DNA from 2 places in the Kineococcus mangrovi genome. Region 1 is predicted to be linked to the other one. Evidence: riboswitches for the same ligand, from Rfam matches in the RefSeq annotation. Region 1 holds a riboswitch; the other holds the start of a gene.
What was found. Region 1 has a riboswitch for glycine ahead of gcvT (glycine cleavage system aminomethyltransferase GcvT). Riboswitches for the same ligand answer to the same signal wherever they lie in the genome.
Positions count from the first base shown of each region.

Region 2: linked by a shared signal. The riboswitch ahead of gcvP (aminomethyl-transferring glycine dehydrogenase) and the one ahead of gcvT (glycine cleavage system aminomethyltransferase GcvT) in region 1 are both predicted to bind glycine.

Region 1 covers NZ_JBGGTQ010000002.1:385,704-400,773, reverse strand. Annotated here, with positions in the region: gene iolC (5-dehydro-2-deoxygluconokinase) at 1-72, shown strand, start outside; gene AB2L28_RS04990 (Cgl0159 family (beta/alpha)8-fold protein) at 65-952, shown strand; gene iolB (5-deoxy-glucuronate isomerase) at 961-1,863, shown strand; gene iolD (3D-(3,5/4)-trihydroxycyclohexane-1,2-dione acylhydrolase (decyclizing)) at 1,901-3,832, shown strand; gene AB2L28_RS04975 (TIM barrel protein) at 3,876-4,766, shown strand; glycine riboswitch at 4,830-4,921, shown strand; glycine riboswitch at 4,923-5,022, shown strand; gene gcvT (glycine cleavage system aminomethyltransferase GcvT) at 5,065-6,198, shown strand; gene AB2L28_RS04965 (LysR family transcriptional regulator) at 6,215-7,123, opposite strand; gene AB2L28_RS04960 (MFS transporter) at 7,211-8,449, shown strand; gene AB2L28_RS04955 (sterol carrier family protein) at 8,454-8,840, shown strand; gene AB2L28_RS04950 (hypothetical protein) at 8,858-9,193, shown strand; gene purF (amidophosphoribosyltransferase) at 9,206-10,756, shown strand; gene purM (phosphoribosylformylglycinamidine cyclo-ligase) at 10,753-11,841, shown strand; gene AB2L28_RS04935 (DUF3073 domain-containing protein) at 11,912-12,169, opposite strand; gene xylB (xylulokinase) at 12,363-13,784, shown strand; gene AB2L28_RS04925 (hypothetical protein) at 13,788-14,099, opposite strand; tRNA gene AB2L28_RS04920 (tRNA-Phe) at 14,183-14,255, opposite strand; tRNA gene AB2L28_RS04915 (tRNA-Asp) at 14,286-14,359, opposite strand; tRNA gene AB2L28_RS04910 (tRNA-Glu) at 14,471-14,543, opposite strand; gene AB2L28_RS04905 (SDR family NAD(P)-dependent oxidoreductase) at 14,934-15,070, shown strand, end outside.
Region 2 covers NZ_JBGGTQ010000005.1:57,400-72,469, forward strand. Annotated here, with positions in the region: gene AB2L28_RS11580 (DUF881 domain-containing protein) at 1-849, shown strand, start outside; gene AB2L28_RS11585 (small basic family protein) at 861-1,193, shown strand; gene AB2L28_RS11590 (DUF881 domain-containing protein) at 1,193-1,954, shown strand; gene gcvH (glycine cleavage system protein GcvH) at 1,996-2,379, shown strand; gene AB2L28_RS11600 (FHA domain-containing protein) at 2,547-3,062, shown strand; gene ftsR (transcriptional regulator FtsR) at 3,059-3,787, shown strand; gene AB2L28_RS11610 (bifunctional nuclease family protein) at 3,836-4,315, shown strand; gene AB2L28_RS11615 (MerR family transcriptional regulator) at 4,467-5,081, shown strand; gene AB2L28_RS11620 (SMI1/KNR4 family protein) at 5,161-5,844, opposite strand; gene AB2L28_RS11625 (ParA family protein) at 6,004-6,762, opposite strand; glycine riboswitch at 6,833-6,928, shown strand; gene gcvP (aminomethyl-transferring glycine dehydrogenase) at 7,008-9,893, shown strand; gene AB2L28_RS11635 (NfeD family protein) at 9,909-10,403, shown strand; gene AB2L28_RS11640 (SPFH domain-containing protein) at 10,403-11,482, shown strand; gene AB2L28_RS11645 (hypothetical protein) at 11,527-12,033, opposite strand; gene AB2L28_RS11650 (cryptochrome/photolyase family protein) at 12,139-13,659, shown strand; gene AB2L28_RS11655 (PPOX class F420-dependent oxidoreductase) at 13,686-14,075, shown strand; gene AB2L28_RS11660 (RibD family protein) at 14,072-14,740, opposite strand; partial or broken gene ribA (GTP cyclohydrolase II) at 14,831-15,070, opposite strand, start outside.

The DNA of each region.
Region 1 (15,070 bases):
GAGTGCTCCACCGCCATGCCGACGACCGCCGAGGTGGAGGCCCTGCTGGAGGAGGTCGCGTCCCGTGCCTGACCAGCGGTTCGCCCGCGACCTCGCCGAGGTCGCCGAGATCCGCGCCCGGAACCCCGGTCGCGTCCGGGAACTGTCCCGCGCCCGCCGCCGCCGCCCGCTGCTCGGCTCCGACGGCCGGCTCATGGTCATCGCCGCCGACCACCCCGCCCGCGGCGCCAACGCCGTGGGGTCGAACCCGATGGCGATGGCCGACCGCACCGAACTGCTCGAACGCCTGCGGGTGGCGCTCGCCGTCCCCGGTGTCGACGGGTTGCTCGGGTCCGCCGACGTCATCGAGGACCTCACCCTCCTGGGGGCCCTGGAGGGCAAGGTCGTCTTCGGCTCCATGAACCGCGGCGGGCTGCAGGGCGCCAGCTTCGAGCTCGACGACCGGTTCACGGGGTACGATGCGGCCGCGATCGCGGACATGAACCTCGACGGCGGGAAGTTCCTCACCCGCATCGCCCTCGACGACCCCGGCACGCTGCCGACGCTGACGGCCTCGGCCGACGCGATCAGCGAGCTCGCCGCCCGCGGGCTCGTGGCGATGATCGAGCCGTTCTGGTCCCGCCGCGAGGGCGGCAAGGTCGTGCACGACCTGTCGGCCGAGGGCGTCGTGAAGTCCGTGAACGTCGCGCAGGCGCTGGGTCGCACGACGGCGTACACGTGGCTGAAGATCCCGGTCGTCGACGACATGGAACGCGTCATGGAGTCCACGACGTTCCCGACGCTGCTGCTCGGCGGGGACCCGACGACGTCCCCGGAGGAGACGTTCGCGACGTGGCGCAAGGCGCTGGCGCTGCCGTCGGTGCGTGGGCTCACCGTCGGGCGGACGCTGCTGTACCCGCCCGACGGCGACGTGGAGTCGGCCGTGAAGACCGCCGTCTCCCTGGTGCGGTGAGGAGTCACGTGAGCGACCAGAACCTCCACCTCCCCGCGGGGTCGTCGACGGGCGACGGTTTCGACCTCGTCGTCACCCCCGAGTCCGCGGGCTGGGGGTACTCCGGCCTGCGCGTCCTGACCCTGGCGCCCGGCGCCTCGCGCACCGTCGCGACGGGGGAGGACGAGCTGCTCGTCCTGCCGCTGTCGGGCGCCTGCACCGTGCGCGCCGAGGGGCAGGAGTTCCAGCTCGCGGGGCGCGGGAGCGTCTTCGACGGTGTGACGGACTTCGCCTACGTCGGCCGCGACAGCGAGCTGACGATCCACAGCGCCGCCGGCGGCGTGTTCTCGTTCCCGGGGGCCCGGGCGCGTCGCCGCCTGCCCGCCCGGTACGGCCCGGCGGCCGGTGTCCCCGTGGAACTGCGCGGCGCCGGGCAGGCCAGCCGGCAGGTCAACAACTTCGCGACCCCCGCGGCGTTCGAGACCGACAAGCTCATCGCCTGCGAGGTCCTGACCCCGGGCGGGAACTGGTCCTCCTACCCGCCGCACCGGCACGACCGCAGCAGCGAGGTCGAGAGCGAGCTGGAGGAGATCTACTACTACCGGTTCCGCGCCCTGGCCCCGGACGGTGTCCCCACCGTGCCCGGCGGGGTGGGGATCCAGCAGGTCTACGGCGACGAGCAGGACCCGGACCGGCCGATCGACGTGCTGGAGGAGGTGCGCTCCGGCGACGTGGTGCTCATCCCGCACGGCTGGCACGGTCCGTCGATCGCCTCGCCCGCCTACGACATGTACTACCTCAACGTCATGGCCGGCCCCGAGGACGAGCGGGCCTGGAAGATCTGCGACGACCCCGCCCACGGCTGGGTGCGCTCGACCTGGGACGGGCAGCGCGTCGACCCGCGGCTACCGTTCTACTCCGCCCCGAAGTGACCGCACCGGGCACCGCCCGAGAACTGGGAGAAACCCGATGAGCGCAGTCCCTGCGAACCCCGCCGTGCCGACGGTCCGGTTGACGGTCTCCCAGGCCGTCGTCCGCTTCCTCCAGGCCCAGTTCTCCGAGCGCGACGGCGAGCGCCGGCCGTTCTTCGGCGGGGTGTTCGGCATCTTCGGGCACGGCAACGTGGCCGGGGTCGGGCAGGCCCTGCTGGAAGCGCAGGAGGGCGCCCTCGGCGACGACTGGACGGCGCCGTCCCAGGTCCCCTACATGACCGGCCGCAACGAGCAGGCGATGGTCCACGCGGCCGTCGGGTACGCCCGTCAGCAGGACCGGTTGCAGACGCTCGCCGTGACGGCGTCGGTCGGCCCGGGGTCGACGAACATGCTGACGGGCGCCGCGCTGGCGACGGTCAACCGCATCCCGGTGCTGCTGCTGCCCAGCGACGTGTTCGCCACGCGCGTCGCCTCCCCGGTGCTGCAGGAGCTGGAGCAGCCCCACGGCTACGACGTGTCGGTCAACGACGCGTTCCGCCCGTTGTCGAAGTTCTTCGACCGCGTCTGGCGGCCCGAGCAGCTGGCGTCGGCGCTGCTGGGCGCGATGCGCGTGCTGACCGACCCCGCCGAGACGGGCGCGGCGACGATCTGCCTGCCGGAGGACCTGCAGGCCGAGGCGTGGGAGTTCCCCGTCGAGCTGTTCCGCGAGCGGACCTGGCGCATCGCCCGGCCCGTGCCCGAGCAGGTGGCGATCGACGAGGCCGTCGCCCTCGTCCGCTCGGCGAAGGCGCCGCTGCTCGTCGCCGGCGGCGGGGTCGTGTACTCCCGGGCCACCGAGGCGCTGAAGGAGTTCGTGGAGACGACCGGCATCCCCGTCGGGGTGTCCCAGGCCGGCAAGGGCGCGATCCGCTACGACCACCCGCTCTGCCTCGGCGCGATCGGTTCCACCGGCACGACGGGGGCCAACGAGATCGCCGCCGAGGCCGACGTCGTCATCGGTGTCGGGACGCGGTACTCCGACTTCACGACGGCCTCGCGCACGGCGTTCCAGAACCCCGACGTGAGGTTCGTCAACGTCAACGTCGCGGCCCTGGACGCCGTCAAGCACGCCGGTGTCCCGGTGCAGGCCGACGCGAAGGTCGCGCTGGAGGCGTTCACCGCCGCCCTCGCGGACTTCTCCACGCCGGACGCCTACCGCGAGCGGGCGGCACGCCTGAACCGCGAGTGGGACGGGGTCGTCGACTCCTTCTTCCGTTCCGGGATCGGCGAGCGCACGGGTCTGCTGGCGCAGGCCGAGGTCGTCGGCGCGGTCGACGAGGTGGCCGAGGACCGCGACGTCGTGGTGTGCGCCGCGGGTTCGCTGCCCGGGGACCTGCACTGCATGTGGCGCAGCCGCGACCCGAAGCAGTACCACGTGGAGTACGGCTACTCCTGCATGGGCTACGAGATCCCGGGGGCGATCGGGGTGAAGCTCGCGGCCCCCGACCGGGACGTGTTCGTCACCGTCGGGGACGGGTCGTACCTCATGATGCCGACCGAACTCGTCACCGCGGTGCAGGAGGGCGTCAAGCTCATCGTCGTCATCCTGCAGAACCACGGGTTCGCCTCGATCGGCGCCCTGTCGGAGCAGCACGGGTCCCAGCGGTACGGCACGAAGTACCGGCGGCGGACCCCCGAGGGTCGGCTGGAGGGCGACGAGCTGCCCGTCGACCTCGCCGCGAACGCCGCGAGCCTGGGGGTGCGCGCGGTACGCGCGGGCACGCGCGAGGAACTCGTCGAAGCGCTGCGGGAGGCCAAGGCGTCGAGCGAGTCGACCGTCGTGCACGTCGAGACCGACCTGTACTCCGAGGCGCCCGACGGCGGCGGCTGGTGGGACGTCCCGGTCTCGGAGGTCTCGCACCTGGACTCCACCCGCACGGCCCGCACCTGGTACGAGGGGCACAAGGCGCGCCAGCGCCCCCTCGTCTGACCCGACCACCCCACCGCACCCGCACGAGGACGTGAGGTCCCCCATGGCCCGACCCATCACCATCGGCACCGCCCCCGACTCCTGGGGCGTCTGGTTCGCAGACGACGAACGGCAGACCCCCGCGTCCCGGTTCCTCGACGAGGTCGTCGAGGCCGGGTACGAGTGGATCGAGCTCGGCCCGTACGGGTACCTGCCGACCGACCCGGCGGAACTGTCCGACGAGCTCGAGGAGCGGCGCCTGAAGGTCTCCGCCGGCACGATCTTCGCCGCGCTGCACCGCCCCGACCACTACGACGAGGCGTGGGCCCAGGTCGAGCAGGTCGCGAAGCTCACGCAGGCCCTCGGCGGCACGCACCTCGTCGTCATCCCCGGCCAGTGGCGCAGCGACACCACCGGCGAGCAGATCGAACCCCGCGAGCTCGACGCGCAGGGGTGGGCGCGGCTGGCCGCCGGGATGGACCGCCTCGGCCGGGACGTCCGCGACGGGTACGGGCTGCAGGTCGCGGTCCACTCCCACGCCGACACCCACATCGACACCCACGCCGAGGTCGACCGGTTCCTGCAGATCACCGACCCCGACGTCGTCAAGCTGTGCCTCGACACCGGCCACGTCGCCTACTCCGGCGGGGACAGCCTCAAGATCATCGCCGACCACCCGGACCGCATCGCCTACGTCCACCTCAAGCAGGTCGACCCGGCGGTCGTCGCGAGGGTGAAGGCGCAGGACCTGCCCTTCGGCGAGGCCGTCGCCCTCGGCGTCATGGTGGAACCGCCGCGGGGCGTGCCCGCCATGCCCCCCGTCCTCACCGCGCTGGAGGGTCTGGGGCGCGACCTGTTCGCGATCGTCGAGCAGGACATGTACCCGCTGGCCTCGTTCGACACGCCCCTGCCCGTCGCGACCCGCACCCTGACCTACCTGAACTCCTGCCGGTGAACACCCGGGGCACCGGGTCCCGGGGTGTGCCACGCTGTGCGGGACAACTGAACACTCGGCCGCTCCGCCCCGGCGGGAGAGCCCCGCCGTCCGCGGTGGGCACCGAAGGAGCAACCACCCCGGAACCTCTCAGGTCCACGTACCGCCACGGGCAGGCCGCTCTGGAAAGCAGGACCGCGCAGGTCCTCACCCACGGGGAAAACCGTCACCACGCAGCGGGTGACGGTGAAGCTCTCAGGTTCCGCGACAGAGGGGGTCCAGCCCGGTCGCGACGCGCGGCCGTGACGAGAGGAACCCCGTGAGCACGAGCACCACCTCCGAGACCACGCCCGCCGCGAGCCCGCTGGCGGCCGCGCACGCCGAGCTGGGCGCGTCCTTCACCGACTTCGCCGGCTGGTCGATGCCGCTGCGCTACGCCTCCGACCTCGCCGAGCACAAGGCCGTGCGCTCCAGCGCCGGGCTCTTCGACCTCTCGCACATGGGCGAGATCCGCGTCACCGGCCCCGAGGCCGCCCGCGCGCTGGACGCCGCCCTCGTGGGCCGCCCCTCGACGATGGCGGTCGGCCGGGCCGCCTACGGGATGGTCGTCGACCACGACGGCGGCATCGTCGACGACCTCGTGACGTACCGCCTCGGCGAGGAGGAGTTCCTCGTCGTGGCCAACGCCGCCAACGTCGAGCCCGTCGTCGTCGCCCTGGCCGACCGGGTCCGCCCCTTCGAGGCCCACGTCGCGGACGAGACGGCCCGCTGGGGCCTGGTCGCGGTGCAGGGACCGGCGTCGGTGGCGATCGTCGCCCCGCTCCTGGACCCCTCGGCGGGCGTCGACCTGGCGACGCTGCGCTACTACCGCTCGGTCGGCGCCGTGCTGGCCGGCGTCGAGGTCCTGCTGGCGCGCACCGGCTACACCGGGGAGGACGGCTTCGAGGTGTTCGTCCCCGTCGAGCGCACCCGCCGGGTGTGGGACGCCCTGCTCGCCGCGACCCGTGAGCACGGGGGGGTCCCGGCCGGGCTGGCCTGCCGCGACACCCTGCGCCTGGAGGCCGGGATGCCCCTCTACGGGCACGAGCTCAGCCGGGACGTCACCCCCTTCGCGGCCGGGCTGGGTCGCGTCGTCGTCCTCGACAAGGAGCCCGGCGCGGTGGGCCTGGCGGCGTTGCAGCGGTCGGCGCAGGAGCCGCTCGCGCGGGTCCTGGTGGGGCTGCGCGGCGAGGGCCGCCGGGCGCCCCGGGCGGGGTACGCCGTCGTCGCGGCCGGCCGGGGGGTCGGGGAGGTGACCAGCGGCGCCCTCTCGCCCACCCTCGGGCACCCCGTCGCCATGGCGTACGTCGACGCCGAGCTGGCCGAGCCCGGCACGCGCCTGGGTGTGGACGTGCGGGGGACCGAGCTGCCGGTCGAGGTGGTCGCCCTGCCGTTCTACCGCCGGGAGCGGTGAGCCGCGAGCGCCCGCGTCACGGCGGGGGCCGGCGCCCCCGGGCGCTGAGCCGCACCTGCGCCACGAACGCGTCGACGGCGCGGCGCACCGGCCGCTCCGGGGTGGCGCGCCGCGTCGCGAGCGCGAGCGACCACTGCGGGGGTGGTTCGGTCAGCACCAGCTCCCGCACCCCCGGCGGCACGGGCACCGTCCCGGGGACGAACGCGATCCCCAGCCCCGCCGCCACGTAGCTGCCGAACGTCGAGACGTCCGGCACCTCCACCGCGACCGTCCGCCGTGCCCCGACGCGGTCGAAGGCCGCGTCGACGAGCAGCCGGTTGCCGAACCCCGGCGGGCCGTCCACCCAGCGCTCCCCGGCCAGGTCCGCGAGCGCCACCGGCCGGTCCGCCGGCGCCGGGTGGGCGGGCGGCACGAGCAGCCGGAACGGGGCCCGCACGAGGGGTCGCAGCTCGACGCTGGCCGGTGGCCGGAACGGCCAGGACAGGAACGCGACGTCCAGCTCGCCGTCGACGAGCCCGCGCAGCAACCCCCGCGACCCGTCCGCCACCACGCGCATCGACACCGACACCCGCGGGTGGGCCGTGGTGAACGTGCTCAGCAGCGAGGGCAGGTCGACGGGGTGCATCGTCGTGACGACGCCGACCGTCAGCGGGCCGGCGGGTCCCGCCTCGGCCTCCCGGACCACCGTCCGCGCCTCCGCCGCCCCCGCCAGCAGCCGACGCGCCTCCGGCAGCAGCGCCCGCCCGGCGTCGGTCAGCACGGCCCGCCGCGACGTGCGGGTGAACAGGGTGACCCCGAGGTCGTCCTCCAGCGCGCGCAGGACGGTGCTGACGGTCGACTGCGCCGACCCCGACCGCCGCCCCGCCGCGCTGATGGTCCCCGCCTCGGCGACGGCGAGGAACGTCTCCAGCTGCGTCAGGTCCACGACCCCTCCCACCGGTCTTCCCGATGGATGGTCCCACCGGCCACCGATGGGACGGAAGGACCACCTCCCCCCGGGGTTGCAGCTCCCGTGACCACCACCGCGAGCACGACCGCACCCCGGCACGTCCCGTCCCCGCGCCGGCACGGCGCGGGCTTCCTCCTCGTCGCCGCCGCCTTCACGACGGCCATGGCCTTCGCCACCGTCCCCACCCCGCTGTGGGCGCTGTACCGCGAGCGCGACGGGCTGCCGACCGTCGTGGTCACCGTCGCCTTCGCCGTCTACGCGGCCGGTGTCGCGGTCAGCCTGTTCGCCGTCGGGCACCTGTCCGACCACCTCGGCCGGCGCCGCGTCCTCGTGCCGGCGCTCGCGCTCGAAGCGGTCGCGGCCCTGCTCCTGGCCCTGACCCCGGACGTCGTCGTGCTCGTCGTGGCCCGCGTCCTGACTGGTCTCGCGGTCGGCGCGCTCACCCCGACCGCGACGGCCTGGCTCGCCGAGCTGCACGGCCGGAGCGCCTCGACGCGTCCGGGGACGGCCGCGGTCGTCGCCACGGCCGCCAACCTCGGCGGCCTCGGGCTCGGCTCCCTGCTCGCGGGGTTCCTCGTCGGGCACCTCGGCGACCCGCTGCGCGTCCCGCACCTGCTCTTCCTCGGTCTGCTCGTCGTCCTGACCGTCGCCGTGCGGACCGTTCCGGAGACCGTGCCCGCCGACGTCCGCGCCGAGCACCGGCCCTACCGCGCCCAGCGCGTCGCCGTCCCGCCGCAGGCCCGCGGTCGCTACCTCGCCGCCGCCCTCGCCGCCTTCGGGCTGTTCGCCGTCCTGGGCCTGTTCAGCGCGCTGGCGCCGTCGGTCCTGTCCACCCTCGGGCACGCCGGTCCCGTCCCCGGCGGGGCGACGGCCTCCGCCGTCTTCGCGGCCGCCGCGGTCAGCCAGGTCCTCCTGACCCACCTGCACCCCGACCACCAGCTCCGGCTCGGCCTCGTCCTCACCGCGACGGGGGTCGTCGTCCTGGGCGCGGGGGTCCTCGCCGGCTCCGTCGCGCTGTTCGTCGGCGGCGGTGTCGTCGCCGGCGCCGGGGTGGGGGCCCTGCTCAAGGGGGCCCTCGCGACGGCCGTCGCCCTGGCCCCGGCCGGAGCGCGCGGGGAGGCCACGGCCGGGGTGTTCCTGGCCGGCTACCTCGGGATGGCCGTCCCGGCGCTCGCGGTCGGGGTCAGCTCGAGCGCCGGGGTCGCGTTCGCCGTCTCGGTGCCCGTCCTGGCCGGGGTCGTGCTCGCCCTCCTCGGTGCGGTGGCGCTCGCGCTGCGCGCCACCGGACGGGTGCGAGCATGAGCCCGTGCCCCCGCGTCGACGCACCGATCCCGCCGAGGGCCTGGCCGCCGTCCGGGAGGTGACCCGGGTCCTCGACGGGGGCGGGAAGCCGCCGCGTCCCCTCCTCGCGACCGCCGTCCGGTACGGGCTGGAGGAACTGGCGGCCCGCTACCCGGGCGGCAGCGTCGAGGTGCGGGTGCCCCCGTTCGCGGCCGTCCAGGTCGTCGCGGGCCCCCGGCACACCCGCGGCACCCCGCCGGCGGTCGTCGAGATGGACGGGCCCACCTGGATCGCGCTGGCCACCGGGCGGCTGAGCTTCGCCGAGGCCCGCGCCGGCGGACGGGTCCAGGCCAGCGGCCAGCGGACCGACCTGGGTGAGCTGCTGCCCCTCGTGCCGCCGGAGCCCGCCTGAGCCCGTAGCGTTCTCCCGTGAGCGAGCCGACGCAGGACCCGACCCCCGACGCCCCCCAGGGGGAGGTCGAGCGCGAGGGGACGGCGTTCGTGCAGGTCACGCGCCGTCGGGCGCCCCGGTTCCGGTCCTTCGGGCTGACGGGCCTGGTGGTCGCGTTCGTCGTCTCCGGCGCCATCGCGATCACCACGCCGCCCTCGGACGGGTACTCCCAGCAGGCCCTCTTCGGCTACCTGTTCTGCTCCCTCGGGCTGGTCCTCGTCCTGCTCGGTGCGCTCGTCGCGGTCCTCGTCGACCGGCGCACCGGGACCCGGGCCGAACCCCGTCGGCGGAGCGGCAAGCGCTCGGGGGTGTGACACACTCGGGTCGTGGCCCGCGGTGACGGACGTCTGAACCACGACCTGCTCCCCGGCGAGAAGGGACCCCAGGACGCGTGCGGCGTCTTCGGGGTCTGGGCGCCGGGCGAGGAAGTCTCCAAGCTCACCTTCTACGGCCTCTACGCCCTGCAGCACCGGGGCCAGGAGGCGGCCGGCATCGCCGTGAGCAACGGCGAGCAGATCCTCGTCTTCAAGGACACCGGGCTGGTGTCCCAGGTCTTCGACGAGTCGGCGCTGGAGTCCCTGCAGGGGCACATCGCCGTCGGGCACGCCCGCTACTCCACGACCGGTGGCGGCGGCTGGCAGAACGCGCAGCCCACGCTCGGCGACACCGCCGGCGGCACGGTCGCGCTCGCCCACAACGGCAACCTGACGAACCAGTTCGCGCTGCGGGACATGCTCGCCGAGCGCTACCCCAGCGCCCCGCAGCCGCCGCTGCGCGGTCGCCCCTCGCCCAGCGAGATCGCCCGCGGGAACACCACGGACACCGCGATCCTCACGGCCCTCTTCGCCGGCGACCCCGACCACACCCTCGAGGCGACGGCCGCCGAGGTCCTGCCGCACGTGCAGGGCGCGTTCTCCCTCGTCTTCATGGACGAGCACACCCTCTACGCCGCCCGCGACCCGCAGGGCATCCGCCCGCTCGTCCTGGGCCGGCTGGACCGCGGCTGGGTCGTCGCCTCCGAGACGCCCGCGCTCGACATCTGCGGGGCGAGCTTCGTCCGCGAGATCGAGCCCGGCGAACTCATCGCGATCGACGCGGACGGTCTGCGCAGCACCCGCTTCGCGGAGGCCGCGCCCAAGGGCTGCGTCTTCGAGTACGTCTACCTGGCCCGCCCGGACACCTCCATCAACGGCAAGGTCGTCCAGGAGTCGCGCGTGGAGATGGGCAGGGTCCTGGCCCGCGAGCACCCCGTCGAGGCCGACCTGGTCATCCCCACCCCGGAGTCCGGCACGCCCGCGGCCATCGGCTACGCCGAGGAGTCCGGCATCCCCTACGGCCAGGGGATGGTGAAGAACTCCTACGTGGGCCGGACGTTCATCCAGCCCAGCCAGACGATCCGCCAGCTCGGCATCCGGCTCAAGCTCAACCCGCTCAAGCACGTCGTCGCGGGCAAGCGGCTCGTCGTCGTCGACGACTCGATCGTGCGCGGCAACACCCAGCGCGCCCTCATCCGGATGCTGCGCGAGGCCGGTGCCGCCGAGATCCACGTCCGGATCTCCTCCCCGCCCGTGAAGTGGCCGTGCTTCTACGGCATCGACTTCGCCACCCGCGCCGAGCTCATCGCCAACGGCCTGAGCGTCGAGGACATCGCCCAGAGCATCGGCGCGGACTCCCTGGGCTACATCTCGGCCGAGGGCATGATCGCCGCGTCCGAGCAGCCCGCCGACCGGTTGTGCTCGGCGTGCTTCACGGGGGAGTACCCCGTTCCGCTCAACGACCTCGACCGGCTCGGTGAGCGCTCGATGGACAAGCCGCGCCTCCCGATCACCGCCGTCACCCGGCACCAGCACGACGTCCCCGAGGGAGCCCAGCAGTGAGTGGAACGACCTACGCCTCCGCGGGCGTCGACGTCGTCGCGGGCGACCGCGCCGTCGAGCTCATGAAGGCGTCCGTCGCCCGCACGCAGGGCCCGCAGGTCGTCGGCGGGTTCGGCGGGTTCGCCGGGCTCTACGACGTGTCCGCGGTGAAGGACTACCGCCGGCCGCTGCTCGCGACGAGCACCGACGGCGTCGGGACGAAGGTCGCCGTCGCCCAGGCGCTCGACGTGCACGACACCATCGGCGCCGACCTCGTCGGGATGGTCGTCGACGACGTCGTCGTCTGCGGCGCGGCGCCGCTGTTCATGACGGACTACATCGCCTGCGGCCGCGTCGTGCCCGAGCGGATGGCCGCGATCGTCGCGGGCATCGCGCGCGCCTGCGAGGAGGCCGGGGTCGCCCTCGTCGGCGGCGAGACCGCCGAGCACCCGGGGCTGCTGGGCGCGGACGAGTACGACGTGGCCGGTGCCGTCACGGGGGTCGTCGAGGCCGACGAGCTGCTCGGCGCCGAGAAGGTCCGCGCCGGGGACGTGCTCGTGGCGATGGCCTCCTCCGGGCTGCACTCCAACGGCTACTCCCTCGTGCGGCGCGTCGTCGCCGACGCCGGCTGGGCCTACGACCGGCACGTGGAGGAGTTCGGCCGCACCCTGGGCGAGGAGCTGCTGGTCCCGACCCGCATCTACGCCCAGCCCGCGCTCGCGACGCTGGCCACCGGCGGGGTGCACGCCATGAGCCACGTCACCGGCGGCGGTCTGGCCGCGAACCTGGCGCGCTGCCTGCCCGCCGACGTGACCGCCGAGGTCGACCGCTCGACGTGGACCCCGGGCGCGGTGTTCTCGGTCGTCCGCGACCTCGGGCGGGTGCCGACCGACGACCTGGAGCGCACCCTGAACCTGGGGGTGGGCATGATCGCCGTGGTGTCCGCCGAGCAGGCGCAGGCCGTCGTCGACACCGTCGAGCAGGCCGGCATCCCGGCGTGGGTGTGCGGTGAGGTCCGGCAGCGGACCGCGGAGGACGGCGCGAGCAACGGCAAGGGGATCGCAGGAGGCGTGACGGTCCTCCGGGGTTCCCACCAGGGCTGGTGAGGTCCGGGGGATCGCCACGCCTCGTGCGGTGCCGCGAGCTACTGCGCGACCTGGTCTTCCGTGCGCCCGGTCAAGCCCGGCGCTTGGACGTCCAGTCGTCGTAGTCGTCCGTGGCGGTGTACTTCGACCAGTTCTCGGGGTTGTCGTCCGAGTCGTCGTCTTCCACGTCAGACTCCGGCGCCTCGGGGGCGGTGTCGCGCCCCGTCTGGCGGTACGGGTCGGGCCCGTGAAGCTCACGTTGCAGAGCGTTGTAGTCGGTGTCGGGACTGAAGTACTTCAGCTCCCGAGCGACCTTCGTCTGCTTGGCCTTCTGACGGCCGCGCCCCATGGCGTCGACCCCCTCGCGCGTCGGCCGGGGCAGTCTGTGCTGACCCCGGAGCAGCTGTCATCTCTCCGTGCCCCCAACGGTACATGTTCTGCAGAGGTTCCGGCATCCCGGTCGCGACGTGGCAGCCCGGACGGCCCACGGGGACGGTTCGGGCCCGCTCCGGCGCCGCGCCGCGATGGTGTTGGGTGGGCCCATGACCAGCGAAGGTGCGGGTGTGGTGGCCGGGATCGACTCCTCGACCCAGTCGTGCAAGGTCGTCGTGCGGGACGCGGCGACGGGGGAGCTGCTGCGGTCCGGGCGTGCCGCCCACCCGGACGGGACCGAGGTCGACCCCGCGCACTGGTGGCGGGCGCTCGAGACCGCCGTCGCCGACGCCGGTGGCCTCGACGACGTGGACGCGCTGGCGGTCGGGGCCCAGCAGCACGGCGCCGTCCTGCTCGACGAGGCCGGTGAGGTCGTCCGGCCGGCCCTGCTGTGGAACGACGGGAGGTCCGCGGCCGCGGCCGCGGACCTCACCGCCGAGCTGGGCGGACCGGGCGCGTGGGCCGAGCAGGTCGGCAGCGTCCTCGTCGCGTCCCTGACGATCACGAAGCTGCGGTGGATCGCCGAGCACGAACCGGACGCCGTCGGCCGCACCGCCGCGGTCTGCCTCCCGCACGACTGGCTGACGCACCGCCTCGCCGGCGGGGGCGCCGCGCGCCTGGTCACCGACCGCGGCGACGCCAGCGGGACGGGCTACTTCTCCCCGGCCGACGGCACCTACCGGACGGACCTGCTGGAGCGCGCGTTCGGCGCGGTGCCGTCCCTGCCGGACGTCCTGGGGCCGGCGCAGGCCGCCGGTGACAGCGCTTCGGCCCTGTCCCGCGGGGCGCGCCTGGGGCCGGGGACCGGGGACAACATGGCCGCCGCGCTCGGGGTCGGCGCGCAGGTCGGCGACGTCGTCGTGTCCATCGGGACCTCGGGGGTCGTCAGCGTCGTCAGCGAGGCCCCGACGCACGACCCCAGCGGGCTCGTCGCCGGCTTCGCCGACGCGACCGGCCGCTACCTGCCGCTCGTCTGCACCCTCAACGCGGCGCGCGTCCTCGACGCGGCGGCGCGGGTGCTCGGGGTGGACCACGCCGAGCTGTCCCGCCTCGCCCTGTCGGCACCCGCCGGCAGCGGCGGGCTCGTCCTCGTGCCGTACCTGGAGGGCGAACGCACCCCCGTCCGGCCCGACGCCACGGGCGCGCTGCACGGGCTCACGCTGGCGACGTCGACGCCCGCCCACCTCGCCCGCGCGACCGTGGAGGGGCTGCTGTGCGGGCTCGCGGACGGTCTGGACGCCCTGGAGGCGCAGGGCTGCGCGATCGGCCGGGTGGTCCTCGTCGGCGGCGGGGCGCGCTCGGAGGCCGTGCGCGTCCTGGCCCCGGCCGTCCTGGGCCGTCCGGTCGTCGTGCCCGCCCCCGGGGAGTACGTCGCCGACGGCGCGGCCCGGCAGGCGGCGTGGGTGCTCGCCGGGGGGGACGCGCCGCCGGAGTGGACGCTGGGTCCGGCGGAGACCTTCGAGGCCGACCCGACGCCGGCCGTGCGGGAGCGCTACGCGCAGGTGCGCGACCTCACCGCGACGCAGCGGTGAGGGTCAGCGCGCCGTGAGCCGGTCGCCGGCCGCCGCGAGGGCGGCGGCCGCCGCGGTCGTGGTGAGCACGGCGGGCCAGGGCCCGGTCCGCCGCGACAGCGGGTGCGACGCCCCGACGAGACCGACCGCACCGGCGGCCAGGGCGGCGGCCAGCACGGGCGAGACGGCCGCCCAGCGGGGGACGACGACGCCGAGCCCGGCCGCGAGCGCCGCCCCGGCCAGCTTCCGGTTCCCCGTCGCGCGGCCGAGGGCGTACCCGCCCAGGACGGCGGGGGCGAGGACGACGGGGCTGGGGATCGAGGAGGTCGCAGGCACGCCAGGAGGGTAGACGCCGTCCGCCCGGCACGACGAAGGGCCCCGGTGCGGTGCACCGGGGCCCTTCGGGAAGCTGTTCCAGGTGGCCAGGAGCGGGGTCGAACCGCTGACCTTCCGATTTTCAGTCGGACGCTCTACCAACTGAGCTACCTGGCCGTGCCGGGCCGGACGAACCGGCACGACGAGCGACCCCGACGGGACTCGAACCCGCGACCTCCGCCGTGACAGGGCGGCGCGCTAACCAACTGCGCTACGGGGCCTCAGAGAGACCTTGCTTGTTGTGCTGGGTGTTGCTGTCGTGCGCTTGCTGAGAAGACCTTACCCGATCCGCGGCGGTGGTCGTGACCACCTCCCGGGCCGAGACCGGCTCGTACCCCCAACGGGATTCGAACCCGTGCTACCGCCTTGAAAGGGCGGCGTCCTAGGCCACTAAACGATGGGGGCGTGGCGCTCGGGCACTGCTGCCGAAGCCCGTCCAGCATAGGGGACGAGGCGGGGTGCTGCTGACCCGACCGGCGCCCCGGCGCGCGCTCGCGCCGCCGCTGCCCGGGGTCCGGCGCCGTCGTCCGCGCCCCGGAGCCGGCAGGAACCGCCGCGGGCCCCGTGCAGGGGCTGCGCCGCACCGCGTTCCTGCCCGAACGGGGACGGGTCGACGGTTCCCGGGCCCAGGCCGCGACGACCTGGGTCGAGGGGTGTTCCGCGCGACCCCGCTCCCGCCGGACGACGTGGTCGGCGAGCCCCTCGCGCCGCCGAGGTCGCCCGGGTCCTCCCCCCGTCCACCCCGCCTCGCGGGGGGCTGGCACGGTCGTCGGGCCGGGGGTGCAGGGTGTGCCCATGACCACCACGTTCATCACCGGAGCCAACAAGTCGCTCGGCTACGAGACCGCGCGGCGGCTCCTCGAAGCCGGCCACACCGTCCTGATCGGCGCGCGCGACCCCGAGCGCGGCCGGGTCGCCGCCGAGGCGCTCGG
Region 2 (15,070 bases), on a different contig from region 1:
TCGCTGCTGCGCCCGGCGCCGCGACCGGTCGACCCGCACCGCGACCCCGCGGCCAGCACCCGCCTGCTCACCGAGGTGATGGAGCGCCCGCTCGACCCGGGGTACGCGGCCGCGGCCCGCCGGCGCGCCGGGACCGGCCGTCCCCCGACCCGCGCGACGCGCACCGCCACGGTCCTGGCCCTGCTCGCCGTCGGGGTCCTGCTCGCCGTCGCGGGCTCGCGCGCCGCCGGACCCGCCGCCGACCGCGGCCGCACCCAGCTCGTGGAGCGCATCGAGGACGGCACCGCCCGCGCCGACGACCTCGCCGACCGCGCCGCCGCGCTGCAGGACGGCAACGCCCGGCTCGCCGCCTCCCTCGGCGGTGCGCCGGCCGCCTCCGCCGACGCCGCGGCCTCCGCGCTCGAGGTCGCCGCCGCCGCGACCCCGGTGACCGGTCCCGGGCTGCGCGTCGTCCTCGACGACGCCCCGACCCCCGAGGCCGGCGCGGGCGCGACGTCGGGCCGCGTCGTCGACCGCGACGTCCAGCTCGTCGTCAACGGCCTGTGGGCGGCCGGGGCCGAGGCCGTGGCCGTCAACGGGCAGCGCCTGGGGGCGCTGTCGTCCGTCCGGGCCGCGGGGGAGGCGATCCTCGTCGACTACCGCCCCCTGACCCCGCCGTACACCGTCTCCGCCGTCGGGGACCCGGCCGCGCTGCAGACGGCGTTCGCCGCCTCCGTGGCCGGGCGCTACCTGCAGGTGCTGCGCGACAACTACGGCGTGCGCACCGAGGTCGGCACGGCCGACGCGCTCGAGCTGCCCGCCGCGCGGCTGGACCTGCGCTCCGCCCGGGCCGGCGCGGTGGGCCAGTAGGGTTGCGCCACGTGATCGCAGCGGTCGGACTCGTCGTCGGCGTCGTCCTGGGGGTGCTCCTGCACCCCGAGGTCCCCGTCGCCCTGCAGCCCTACCTGCCGATCGCCGTCGTCGCCGCGCTCGACGCCGTCTTCGGCGGTCTGCGCGCCGTGCTCGACGGCATCTTCGACGACAAGGTCTTCGTCGTGTCCTTCCTGTCCAACGCCGTCGTCGCGGCGCTCGTCGTCTACCTCGGCGACCAGCTCGGCGTCGGGTCCCAGCTGTCCACCGGGGTCGTCGTCGTGCTCGGCGTCCGGATCTTCTCCAACGTCGCCGCCATCCGCCGGCACCTGTTCAACGCCTGATGAGCGAACGCCCGACGAGCGCGACCCCCGTCCCCGGCCCCTGGCGCCGGTTGCGGCGGGCCGCCGCCCCGCGGGCCACCCGCGCTCAGGTGCTGGCCGGGGTGCTCTGCGCCGCCCTGGGCTTCGGGGTCGTGGTGCAGGTCCGCCAGACGGACACCTCGGGCCTGGCGGACCTGCGCGAGAGCGACCTCGTCCGCATCCTCGACGACACGACCGAGCGCGGGGACCGGCTCGCCGCGGAGGTCCAGGAGCTGGAGGCCACCCGGCGGGAGCTGACCGAGGGTTCCGACCGCGCGGCCGCCGCCGAGCAGGCCGCGGCCGCCCGGGCCCGGGAGTACGGCCTGCTCGCCGGCACGCTGCCGGCCCACGGCCCCGGCATCGTCGCGACGATCACCGACCCCGGGTCGGCGCTGCGCTCCACGAACCTCATCCAGCTCGTGCAGGAGCTGCGCGACTCCGGGGCCGAGGGCATCCAGGTCGGGGGAACCCGCGTCGTCGCCCAGACGGCCTTCGCCGACGGCTCCGGGGGCGTCCTCGTCGACGGCCGCCCGGAGCGGTCCCCGTACGTCGTGACGGTCATCGGCGACCCCTCCACGCTCGCCACCGCGCTGGACATCCCCGGCGGGGTGCGCGAGACGCTGCGCTCGGCCGGGGCCGACCTGGACGTGCAGCAGCGGCCGGGGGAGGACGGCGTGTCGCTGACCGCCTTGCACGCCGTCTCGGCGCCTCAGTACGCTCGCCCGGCGTCGCCGCAGCAGTGACCCGCGGACGCACCACCGCCCCGTGAGGAGTCCCGCGACCCATGTCGAACGTCCCCGCCGACCTGCGCTACACCAGCGAGCACGAGTGGGTGCGCGTGGAGGCCGACGGCTCCGTCCGCGTCGGGATCACCGACCACGCCCAGGACCAGCTCGGGGACGTCGTCTACGTCTCCCTGCCCGCCGAGGGCGAGCAGGTGAGCGCCGGTGGCGCGGTCGGCGAGGTGGAGTCGACCAAGAGCGTCAGCGAGATCACCGCACCGGTCTCGGGCACGGTGTCGGGCCACAACCCGGGTCTGGAGACGCGTCCGGACCTCGTCAACACCGACCCCTACGGCGAGGGCTGGATGTTCACCATCACCCCCGCCGACCCGTCGGAGGTCGGCGGGCTGCTCGACGCGGAGGCGTACACCGCCCACGCCGGCTGACCGGCCCCTCCGGCCCCGGGACCACCCCGTCCACCCGGTCGCCGGAACGGGCCGACACGCGGGCTGACCTGCGGGTCGGTCCCGGCTACTGTGGTTCCCGAAGATCCGAGCGTGACCGTCCGCCTGCACCCGGTGGTCACGTGCTCTGCCAGCGAGAGGTGGTGTCGATGTCCGCGCCGGGCTCTGAGCCGACCAACGAGCCGACGGGTTCGGAGGAGGGGGCCCCTCCCGGACGTCCGGGGCAGGAGCGGCCCGTGGACTCCACGATGTCCTTCGCCGGGCTCGCCGTCCCGGAGGTCCACGAGAGCGCCGAGCGCGGGCTCACGGCCGACGACACCGAGGCCATCGACGCCCTCCCCGCCGGCTCGGCGCTCCTCGTCGTGCGCCGGGGCCCGAACGCCGGCTCGCGGTTCTTGCTCGACGCCGAGCGCACCTCCGCCGGCCGGCACCAGACGAGCGACATCTTCCTCGACGACGTCACGGTCTCCCGCCGGCACGCCGAGTTCCTCCGGGCCCCGGACCCGGTGACGGGCCCGGGCTTCCGGGTCCGCGACGTCGGCAGCCTCAACGGCACCTACGTCAACCGGGAGCGGATCGACGACGTGCTGCTCGCCGTCGGCGACGAGGTCCAGATCGGCAAGTACCGCCTCGAGTACCACTCGAGCCCGCAGGTGCGTCCGTGAGCGCTGCGGGAGCGCGGTCGCTCGACCCGAGCCAACCCCGGATGACCATCGGGGAGGTCATGGCGATCCTGTCGCCGGACTTCTCCGACCTGACGATCTCGAAGATCCGCTTCCTCGAGGAGCAGGGCCTCGTCGAACCCGGGCGCACCCCGTCCGGGTACCGGAAGTTCTCCTCCGACGACGTGGACCGGTTGCGGTACGTGCTGTCGGCCCAGCGGGACCACTACCTGCCGCTGAAGGTCATCCGCGAGCACCTCGAGGCCGTGGACCGCGGCCTGGAGCTCCCCGACCCCTCCGACCCCTCCCCGCGGGTCCCGGGCACCGAGCCGCCCGCCACGACGGGGGTCGAGCGCTTCGACGGCCGCGCCGCGGGTCTGCGGCTCACGCGCGGTGAGCTGCTGCGCGAGTCCGGCGTCGAGCCCGAGCTGCTCGACGCGCTGGAGGGGTTCGGGGTCCTGTCCCCGGCCCCGGGTGGTCCCTGGTACGACGGCGAGGCCCTCGAGGTGCTGCGCGCCGCGGCCGCGCTCGCCGCGCACGGCATCGAGGCCCGGCACCTGCGGGTGTTCCGCACCGCGGCCGACCGCGAGGTCGCCCTGGCCGACCAGGTCGCGGCGCCGCGGCAGCGGACCGGCCAGCGCGATCAGGTGGCGCGCGAGGTCGCCGCGGCCTGCCTGCGGCTGCACACGGCCCTCGTCGCGGGTGCCCTCGGGCGCACCGTCCGCTGAGCGCGTTCCGGCGGGGTGCCGGACGCGTGCGGGGGGTACGGTGAAGGGGTGCGAGCGCTCGATGTCGTCGGTGTCAGGGTCGAGATGCCCTCCAACAACCCGATCGTCCTGCTGCGGGAACGCGACGGCGACCGGTACCTGCCGATTTGGATCGGTGCGCCCGAGGCCAGCGCCATCGCCTTCGCCCAGCAGGGCGTCGTCCCGCCCCGGCCGTTGACCCACGACCTGCTCAAGGACGTCATCGAGGCCGTCGGCCGCCGGGTCGAGGAGGTCCGGATCGTCGCGGTCAAGGACAACGTCTACTACGCCGAGCTGGCCTTCGACGGTGGGCTCACGGTCGGTTCGCGGACCTCCGACGCCATCGCGCTGGCGCTGCGCGTGGGGTGCCCGATCGTCGGCGACGACGGCGTGCTGGACTCCGGGGGCGTGCCCGTCCCCGACGAGGACGAGGACGAGGTGGAGAAGTTCCGCGAGTTCCTCGACCACATCACCCCCGAGGACTTCGAGTCCGGCTCGGAGGAGCGCTGACGGGTGCGCGTGGCCTGTCCCGGTCACAGAACGGTCACGGGACACGCCGCGCCGCGCGCCTCGTTGACGCTCCGGGGGTGCTCTTCTACGGTCGGTGTGCAGAACGCTCCCGCACGAATCCTCGTCGGGTGGCGATGACGAGGAGGCTGGCGTGAGCAGTGGCGACGCAGTCGCGGGGTCGTCGCGGAAGGTGTCCCGACCCGTGCGTGCACAAGGTCTCCTCTTCGCCGAGGACCTGCCCGATCTCGACGACGAGGTCGGGTACCGCGGGCAGACGGCCTGCAAGGCCGCCGGCATCACCTACCGCCAGCTCGACTACTGGGCCCGCACCGGGCTCGTCGAACCCAGCGTCCGCGGGGCCTCCGGCTCCGGGTCCCAGCGCCTGTACGGCTTCCGGGACATCCTGGTCCTCAAGGTCGTGAAGCGGCTCCTGGACACCGGCGTCTCGCTGCACCAGATCCGCGTCGCCGTGACCCACCTGCGCGAGCGCGGGGTCGACGACCTCGCGCAGATCACGCTCATGTCCGACGGCGCCAGCGTCTACGAGTGCACCTCGGCGGACGAGGTGATAGATCTCGTCCAGGGCGGGCAGGGTGTCTTCGGCATCGCCGTCGGCCGGGTGTGGCGCGAGGTGGAGGGTGAACTGGCCTCGCTGCCCAGCGAACGCCTCGCCGAGCACGACCAGCCCGGCACCGACGCACCCGACCCGTCCGTGGTCCTGGCCGACGAACTCTCGCGCCGGCGTTCCGCCCGCGAAGCCGGCTGACCCCAGCGCCCGTCACCACCCGCGGGGCGGGTGCGGTGACGGAGGGCGGGGTCCTCGTCCTCCGGTCGGCCCCCGGCCCTCAGTCCAGCAGCTCGGCCCGCGGCAGCGCCTGCAGCGCGAAGGGGTCGGTCACCCAGTCGTGGGCGTCCGGCAACCAGATCACAGCGGCCAGCAGCGATCCCGCCCACGTGCTGAGCAGCTCGTCGAGCCCGACGCGCCAGGAGTGCTGGTAGCTCTCACCGTCCTCGACGAGGACGAGCTGTTCCACGACCGCGCGCCCGGAACCGAGGCGGACGGCGATGCACTCCTCGTCGCGGGCGAACATCGGCAGCAGGGCCGGCGGGGCCGCCAGCCCCGGCCCCTGACCGGTGGCGCGGGCGACGGCGTCCTCCAGGCGCAGCGGCACCCAGCCGCCGGGGCCGACGGTGGGGGAACTGGTCCGGAACGTCGTCCGGACGGGATCGACCCCGTCGACGGCTCGCCACCACGCCCGGGCGGCTCGCGGGACGAGCAGGCCCAGCTGGCGCTCGACCGCGTCGAGCTGGGCGTCGTCGACCCCCGGGCGCAGTCGCGTCGCGATGTCGGCGTCCGACCGGCTCCACCGGGTCCGCAGTTCCCCCACCAGGGCGGTGATGCGCTCCACCTCGGGGTCGGCCGCGACGGTGCGGCGACCGGCCGGGGTCGCGGCGCGGACCGGTCGGACGACGCGCGCGGGAACGTCAGCGCGGGCGGACCCGGTCAGGGGGGTGTTGGACGACGTCACGAGACCTCCTAGGACCCGCGGCGTGCACGGGGAGAGCGGCGGCGGCACCGATCGGGACCATGGTGCGCACGACCTGATCACAGAAGATAGGCCCCGCGCACCCTCCCTGCACCTCGAGACGTCCCCGGGCCGGGTCAGGTTCCCGGGTCAGGTTCCCCCTCAGGGGGTGAGCACCCGGTCGAGCAGGGTCTCGAACTGCGCGGCGAGCGCCTTGGCGGTCCGAGGCTTCAACGTGTGCAGCGCGACCCCCGCGCCCTGGGACTGCGGGACGGACACGCGGTCCGGCAGCGGGTCCAGCACGAGGTCGCCGAACAGCTCCCGCAGTTCCTCCAGGCGGAAGCGCTGCTCCCCCGAGCGCTGGGTGAAGCGGTTGACGACGATGCCGACGACCCGGGGCGCGGAGCGCAGCGACCGCACCTCGCGCAGCGTGCGGTCCACGGCGGCGACCGAGAAGCGGCTGGCGTCGGAGACCACGAGGACGGCGTCCGCGGCGCGCCACGCCGAGCGCGTGAGGCCGTTGAGCGAGGGTGGGGTGTCCAGGATCGCGAGGTCGTGGTCGTCGAGCTTGCGCAGCGCGCGCCGCAGGGCCTTGAGCTCCTCCTCGTCGGCGTCGGGGGTGTCCCGGCGCGCGGAGGAGGCGGACCCGCTGACGACGTCGAGCAGCCCCGGGTGGTCGTCGACCCAGCCGCTGGGTGCGACCGCGTCCTCGGCGACGCGGCGCTTGGGGGACTCCAGGACCGCGGCGAGGTCGTGGTCCCGGTGGGCACTCACGTCCAGGCCCGACGTCGCGTCCGCCTGCGGGTCGAGGTCGACCACGAGGGTGCTGGTCCCGCGGCTGAGGGCGGCCGACGCGAGACCGAGCACGACCGAGGTCTTCCCGACACCGCCCTTGGCACTGCAGACGGCGAGGGTGATCACGGGCACAACCTAGCGCCGAGGCGGCCTCCGCGCCCCGCGTCGAGGACCGCGTAGACTCCCCGTGAGCCGATCACCCCGCGAGGGAGAGACCCCGACCCGTCCGGGCCGGGGCGCCGAAGGGGCAACATCCCCGGAACCTCTCAGGCGGAAGGACTTCGTGGGGCAGGCCGCTCTGGAACGCGCCGTCCGCGGCGGGTGACAGACGGGGAGGTCCGTCCGAGCACCGCCAGACCTCCGGAGCGTCCATGACCTCGCCGTCCCTGCCCGCGTCCACCGAGCTGCCCGAGTTCACCCCCGAACCCGCCGCCCTGCCGTTCAGCGCCCGCCACATCGGGCCCGGTGCGGCGGCCGTGGCCCGCATGCTCGACGTCGTGGGGTTGTCCTCCCTCGACGAGCTCGTCGACCGGGCGGTCCCCGCGGGCATCCGCGACGGCGTCCTCGACCTGCCCGAGGCGCTCGACGAGACGTCGGTGACGGCGGCCCTGCGGGCCCTCGCCGGCCGCAACCGCGTCGTGCCCTCCCTCATCGGGCTCGGCTACCACGGCACCCGCACACCCGCCGTCGTGCGCCGCAACGTCCTGGAGGACCCCGCCTGGTACACGGCGTACACGCCGTACCAGCCCGAGATCTCCCAGGGCCGCCTCGAGGCCCTGCTGAACTTCCAGACCGCGGTCACCGACCTCACCGGCCTGGACATCGCCAACGCCTCCCTGCTCGACGAGGGCACCGCCGCGGCCGAGGCCGTGACGCTGGCCCGGCGCACCTCCAAGGCGCCGGAGGGGGCCGTGTTCGCCGTCGACGCCGACGTCCTGCCGCAGACGCTCGCGGTGCTGCGCACCCGCGCCGTGCCGCTGGGCATCGAGCTGGCGCTCGTCGACCTCGACGCGCCCGACCCGCTCGCCGGGGTCGGTGACGTGTTCGGGCTCCTCGTGCAGTACCCGGGCACCTCGGGCCGGGTCCGCGACCTGGCGGCCGTCGTCGCCGACGCGAAGGCCCGCGGTGCCGTCACCGTCGCCGCGGCCGACCTGCTCGCCCTCACCGTCCTCGTCCCGCCGGCCGAGTTCGGCGTCGACGTGGCCGTCGGGTCCAGCCAGCGCTTCGGCGTCCCCATGGGGGCGGGGGGGCCGCACGCGGCGTACATGGCCGTCCGCAAGGGCCTGGAACGGTCCCTGCCCGGGCGCCTCGTCGGCGTCTCCGTCGACGCCGACGGGAACGCGGCCTACCGCCTGGCGCTGCAGACGCGCGAGCAGCACATCCGCCGCGACAAGGCGACGTCGAACATCTGCACCGCCCAGGTGCTGCTGGCCGTCATGGCCGGGTGCTACGCCGTCTGGCACGGCCCGGACGGCCTGCGCGCCATCGGTCTGCAGGTGGCCCGCCGCGCCGCGGCCCTCGCGCAGCAGCTGCGCGACGGTGGCGTCGAGGTCGTGCACGCGGAGTTCTTCGACACCGTCCTGGCGCGCGTGCCCGGCCGGGCGGACGAGGTGGTCGCCGCCGCCCTGGAGGCGGGCGTGAACCTGCGCCGCGTCGACGCCGACCACGTCGGGATCACCGTCGACGAGACGACCTCGGAGGCGCACGTCGCCGCGGCCCTGCGCGGTTTCGGGCTCGCCGTGGCCGAGGTGGCCGCCGAACCCGCCCTGCCCGCACCCCTGCGCCGCACGTCGGGGTTCCTCACCCACCCGGTGTTCTCCCAGCACCGGTCCGAGACGGCCATGCTGCGCTACCTCAGCCGGCTGTCCGACGCCGACTACGCCCTCGACCGCGGCGCGATCCCGCTGGGCTCGTGCACGATGAAGCTCAACGCGACGACCGAGCTGGAGCCGATCTCCTGGCCCGAGTTCGCCGACCTGCACCCGTACGCGCCCGCCGACCAGCTCGCGGGCACCGCCGAACTCGTCGCCGACCTCGAGCGCTGGCTCGCCGAGGTGACCGGTTACGACGCGGTCTCGCTGCAGCCCAACGCCGGTTCGCAGGGCGAGTTCGCCGGGCTCCTGGCGATCCGCGCCTACCACGTGGCGCAGGGGCGCCGCGAGCGCACGATCTGCCTCATCCCGAGCTCGGCGCACGGCACGAACGCCGCCAGCGCGGTCATGGCCGGGTTGAAGGTCGTCGTCGTGGCGTGCGACGAGGCCGGCGACGTCGACCTCGACGACCTGCGCGCCAAGGTCTCCCAGCACGCCGACGACCTCGCCGCGCTCATGGTCACCTACCCCTCGACCCACGGGGTCTACGAGGAGTCGATCCGCGAGGTCTGCGCCCTCGTCCACGACGCCGGCGGTCAGGTCTACGTCGACGGCGCGAACCTCAACGCCCTCGTCGGCCTGGCCCGTCCCGGGAAGTTCGGCGCCGACGTCTCGCACCTGAACCTGCACAAGACGTTCTGCATCCCCCACGGCGGCGGCGGCCCGGGCGTCGGCCCGGTCGCGGTCCGCTCCCACCTCGCGCCGTTCCTGCCCTCGACCGCCCCGGACGCGGGTGGCGTCGGGATGGTCTCGGCCGCCCCGTTCGGGTCCGCGGGGATCCTGCCGATCCCGTGGGCGTACCTGCGGCTCATGGGCCCGGACGGCCTGCGCGCCGCGACCGTCCAGGCGGTGCTGTCCGCGAACTACGTCGCGACCCGGCTGTCCGGGGCGTTCCCGGTCCTGTACCGGGGCCCGGGCGGGCTCGTCGCCCACGAGTGCATCCTCGACCTGCGCCCCCTGACGAAGGCCACCGGCGTCACGGTCGACGACGTCGCGAAGCGGCTCATCGACCACGGGTTCCACGCCCCGACCATGTCCTTCCCCGTCGCGGGCACGCTCATGGTCGAACCCACCGAGAGCGAGGACCTGGCCGAGCTGGACCGGTTCTGCGACGCGATGCTCGCCATCGCCGCCGAGGTGCAGGACGTCGCCGACGGCCGCTGGGCCGTGGAGGACTCCCCGCTGCGGCACGCCCCGCACACGGCGGCCTCCCTGGTGGGGGAGTGGGACCACCCCTACACGCGGGCCGAGGCCGTCTACCCCGCCGGGATGGACCCGCGCACGAAGTACTGGCCGCCGGTGCGCCGCATCGACGGGGCGGCCGGGGACCGCAACCTCGTGTGCTCCTGCCCGCCGCTGTCGGAGTACGGAGGGGCGCGTGGGTAGGATCACCGCCAGGGGGTGATCACCGTGGAGTTCCTCGACGCCGTGCTCGACCGCAGCTGGTTGCTGTGGATCGCGGCGGCGCTCGTCCTGGGGATCCTCGAGATCACCGCGATCGACCTGGTCTTCGCCATGCTCGCCGGCGGTGCCCTCGCAGGCGCCGCCGCCGACGCGCTCGGCCTGGGTTTCGTCGGGCAGGTGCTCGTGTCGGCCGCCGTCGCCGGGCTGCTCATCGGGACCATCCGGCCCGTCCTGCTGCGCCGGCTGCGGATGCCACCGGTCGGCACGACGAACTCCGCCGCGCTCGTCGGGCGGCCCGCGATCGTCCTCGCCGACGTCACCGTCCGCGGCGGGCAGGTCAAGCTCGCCGGTGAGACGTGGTCGGCGCGTTCGGCGGGTCCGGCCTTCGCGGCGGGGGTCGACGTCGTGGTCACCGCGATCGACGGCGCCACCGCCGTCGTCGGACCCCTGCCCGCAGCCCCACCGCCGACGGCCGTCCCGGAGGAACCCTGATGGACAACGTCGTGACCCTCATCGTCCTGGTGCTCGTCGTCCTGTTCGTGGTGACGATCGTCATCCGGACGATCCGCATCGTCCCGCAGGCCACGGCCGTGATCGTCGAACGGCTCGGGCGCTACTCACGCACCCTGGACGCCGGTCTGCACTTCCTCGTGCCGTTCATCGACAAGGTGCGCGCGAACGTCGACCTGCGCGAGCAGGTCGTCTCGTTCCCGCCGCAGCCGGTCATCACGTCCGACAACCTCGTCGTGAGCATCGACACGGTCATCTACTACCAGCCGACCGACCCGAAGTCGGCGACGTACGAGATCGCGAACTACATCCAGGGCATCGAGCAGCTCACGGTGACGACCCTGCGCAACGTCATCGGCTCGCTCGACCTCGAGCAGACGCTGACCAGCCGCGACCAGATCAACGGCCAGCTGCGCGGGGTCCTCGACGACGCCACCGGCCGCTGGGGGATCCGCGTCAACCGCGTGGAGCTCAAGGCGATCGACCCGCCGGCGAGCGTGCAGGACTCGATGGAGAAGCAGATGCGCGCCGAACGCGACCGGCGCGCCGCGATCTTGAACGCCGAGGGCCTGAAGCAGTCGCAGATCCTCACCGCCGAGGGCGAGAAGCAGTCCCAGATCCTGCGGGCCGAGGGTCAGGCGCAGGCCGCGATCCTGAAGTCCCAGGGCGAGGCGAAGGCCATCACCCAGGTGTTCGACGCCATCCACCGCGGCGACCCCGACCCCAAGCTGCTGGCCTACCAGTACCTGCAGACGCTGCCGCAGATCGCCCGCGGTGACGCGAACAAGGTCTGGATCGTCCCCAGCGAGCTCAACGACGCCCTCAAGGGGTTCGGCTCGATGTTCTCCGCCCACGGCGGTGCCGACGGGGGTGCCGGGGGTGCCGGGGGTGACGGGGACGCGCCGCGCCGCCGCGCCGACCGCGAGGACGCACCGCACGACACCGGTCTGCCCGACGTCGTGCTGGAGGACCCGGCCGAAGCCCTCAAGCGGGCCCGCGAGGAGGCCGCCGGCGCCACCCGCGACGCCGAGGGCGCCACTCGGCTCGGCAAGGACGAGTAGCCCGCCGCTGCGCCTCCGTCCCCTGCGGCCCGCGGTCGGCCGTCTCAGCCACCGAAGACGTCGCGGACGGCGGCACGGCGCAGGCGCTCCAGCGTGGCCGTCTGCCGTTGCGCGCGCTCGATCAGCACGTCCAGCGCCACCGGGTCGAGCCGGGACGCCGCCGGGCCGCCGGCGTCGGCCAGCTCCCGCAGGCTGCGCCAGCCGGCGGCCTTGCCCTCCACCCCCAGCAGCAGCCCCTCCAGCTCGACCACCGCGCGCAACGGGGACCGCCGCACGAACCGGCCGTTGGGCTTGAGCGCGACCAGCGCCTCCACGGCGCGGGCCGCCAGCTCCAGGTGCCGCCGCCGCCGGACGCCCAGGACCCGCACCCACCGCAGCAGCTCGCGCCGGTCCGCGACGACCTCGGTGTGCAGGTCCGCCAGGACCCGGCCCGTCCCCGTCCCCGCGTGCGCTCGCGCCGCCCGCGCCAGGCGCGCCCGTCCGGCGCTCGCCCCGGCGAGGTGGTCGCCGAGGTAGACGGTCAGCAGGGTGTGAGGTCCGGGCGCGTCCACGCAGGACGACTACCCGGGCTGCGGGCGGGGCAACCCCCTCGGCGTGCACGCGCCCGGTCCGGGCACCCGTTCCGGGGTGCCGAGGGGCGGGTCCGTCGTCAGAGTGTGGACGTGGTGACCCCTGACGAGCTGCCGGAGCGGTCCCCGCGCACCCGGCGCTGGCTGTTCGCCGACCAGCTCGGCCCGCACTTCCTCGACGCCCCCCGCCAGCCGGTGCTGCTCGTGGAGTCCGTGGACGTCTTCCGCCGGGGCCGCTTCCACCGCCGCAAGGCCCACCTCGTCCTGTCCGCGCTGCGGCACCGGGCCGCCGAGCTGGGGGACCAGGCCGTCCTCGTGCGCGCCCGCACCTACCGCGAGGGGCTGGCGGAGTGCGGGGAACCCGTCAGCGTGTGCGACCCCACCTCCTACGCCGCGCGCCGCCTCGTCCGACGCCTGGACGACGTCGAGGTCCTCGCCTCGCGCGGGTTCGTCGTCTCGGAGGGGCAGTTCGCGCACTGGGCCGGCCGGCGCGGCGGGAAGCGCCTGCTCATGGAGGACTTCTACCGCGACGTGCGGCGCCACCACGGGCTGCTCATGGACGGTGACAAGCCCCTCGGCGGGTCCTGGAACTACGACCACGACAACCGGCAGGGGCCGCCGAAGGAGCGGACGGCGCTCGACGTCCGCGAACCCTGGTGGCCCACCGAGGACGAGATCGACGAGGAGGTCCGCGCGGACCTGGACCGCTGGGAGCGCGAGGAGGGCGTGGAGTTCACCGGCGCCGACGGGCCGCGGCGGTTCGCCGTCACCCGCCGGGAGGCGCTGAGCGGCCTGCGCCGGTTCCTCACCGACCGGCTGGAGCAGTTCGGCGTCTACGAGGACGCGATGATGGCCCAGGACCCGTGGATGTCGCACTCGTTGCTGTCGGTGCCGATGAACCTCGGCCTGCTCGACCCCGTCGAGGTCGCCCGCAGGGCCCAGGAGCACGGCCGTGAGCACGACGTCCGGCTCGCCTCGGTGGAGGGTTTCGTCCGGCAGGTCGTGGGCTGGCGCTCCTACACCTGGCACCTGTACTGGCACCTGGGGGAGGACTACAAGCAGCGCAACGCGTTGGACGCCCGGACGGAGCTGCCGCGGTGGTTCGCCGACCTCGACGCGGACGCCGTGACGGCGAACTGCCTGCACCACGTCCTGGCCGGGGTCCGCGACGAGGGGTGGGCGCACCACATCCCGCGGCTCATGGTGCTGGGCAACTGGGGCCTGCAGCGCGGGTACCACCCGGCCGACCTCGCGGACTGGTTCTGGCGGAACTTCGTCGACGGCTACGACTGGGTCATGACGACGAACGTGGTCGGCATGTCCCAGCACGCCGACCACGGGGTGCTGGCCACGAAGCCCTACGCCTCCGGGGGCGCCTACATCGACCGGATGAGCGACTTCTGCGGGGGCTGTCGCTACGATCCGAAGGTGCGGGTCGGTGAGGACGCCTGCCCGTTCACCGCCGGCTACTGGAACTTCCTGGCCGGGCACCGCGAGCAGCTCGAGGGGAACCGGCGGATGACGCAGGCCCTGCGCGGCCTGGACCGGCTGCGCGACCTCGACGGGGTGCTGCACCAGGAGAGCGAGAGAGGGAGTGCTCCACCGTGACCGACCGCGCTGATCGAACGGACCGGGTGGCCGGACTGCTCGCCGGGACCTCGTACGTCCTGCTGACGACGTTCCGCCGGGACGGCCGGCTCGTGCCCACCCCCGTGTGGGTGGCCCCCCTCGGGGACGGCCGGCTCGTGCTCGTGACCCGGGACGACACCGGCAAGGTCAAGCGCGTCCGCCGCGACGGCCACGTCCTGCTGGCGCCGTGCAGTCAGCGGGGCAAGCCCTTCGGCCGTCCCGTCGACGGGACCGCCGAGGTCCTGCCCGACGAGCGGCTGCCCGAGGTCGAACGCGTCCTGGCCGGCAAGTACGGCCTGCAGTTCCGGCTGTTCGACGCGGTGGAGGAGCTGGCGCAGCGCCGGGGACGGGTCAGGGGCCGGCGCGTCGCGGTGGCCCTGACCGTCGAGCCCTAACCGGCGCGCAGGTCCAGCTCGAAGCAGACGTCCTCACCGAGCAGGTGGCGGCGGGCGGGCGGGCGCAGGCAGTCCTGCAGCGGTTCGACGTCCGGCAGGGCCAGACCGCGCCGCCCACCGCGACCGACGACGAGCGGGGCGACCGTGAGGAAGAGGCGGTCGACGAGCCCGGCGTCGACCCACCGGCTCACGGTGGTGCCGCCACCCTCGACCAGGAGCCGGCGCAACCCCCGCTCGCGCAGCAGGTCCAGCACCGCGACCGGGTCCCGGGCGAGGTCGCCGCGCACGTGCACCGTCGCCGGGTCGGTCAGCACGGCGCGGTCGCGCAGGCTGCTGCGGGGGTCCAGGACCACCCGCACGGGGTTCGGCCCGGGAACGGCCCGGACGGTCAGCTGGGGGTCGTCCGAGTCCACCGTCCCCGGCCCCACGACGACGGCGTCCACGAGCGCGCGCAACCGGTGCAGGTGCTCCCGGTCGGCCTCACCGGTGACGAAGTTGGAGTCGCCGGAGGCCGTGGCGATGCAGCCGTCCAGGCTCTGACCGAGCTGCGCGACGACGCCGCGGCGTCCGGCCAGCAGCAGCGGGGCGTAGCGGTCCACGAGTTCCCCGCCGGCCCGGACGCGCAGACCCGCGGCCACCAGCAGCGGGTCCTCCTCCCGGGCCAGCTCCAGCAGCGCGGCCCAGTCGTCCAGGCCCGTCGAGGAGCCGGTGGACCCCGCCCGCCCCGCTGCGGGCCGCGCCTCGATGCTCACGACTCAGCCCACCCCGGGCAGGCGGTGCCCCATCCGGTCCCGCTTGGTGCGCAGGTAGCGCAGGTTGTCGCTCGTCGGGGCCACGGGTAGGTCGCGCCGGCGCACGACCGGCACGCCGTGCGCCTGGAGAGCCTCGACCTTGACCGGGTTGTGCGTCATCAGCTCGACGTCGCGCACCCCGAGGTCGCGCAGCACGGCCACGGCCCCGGTGTAGTCGCGGGCGTCCACCGGCAGCCCCAGGTC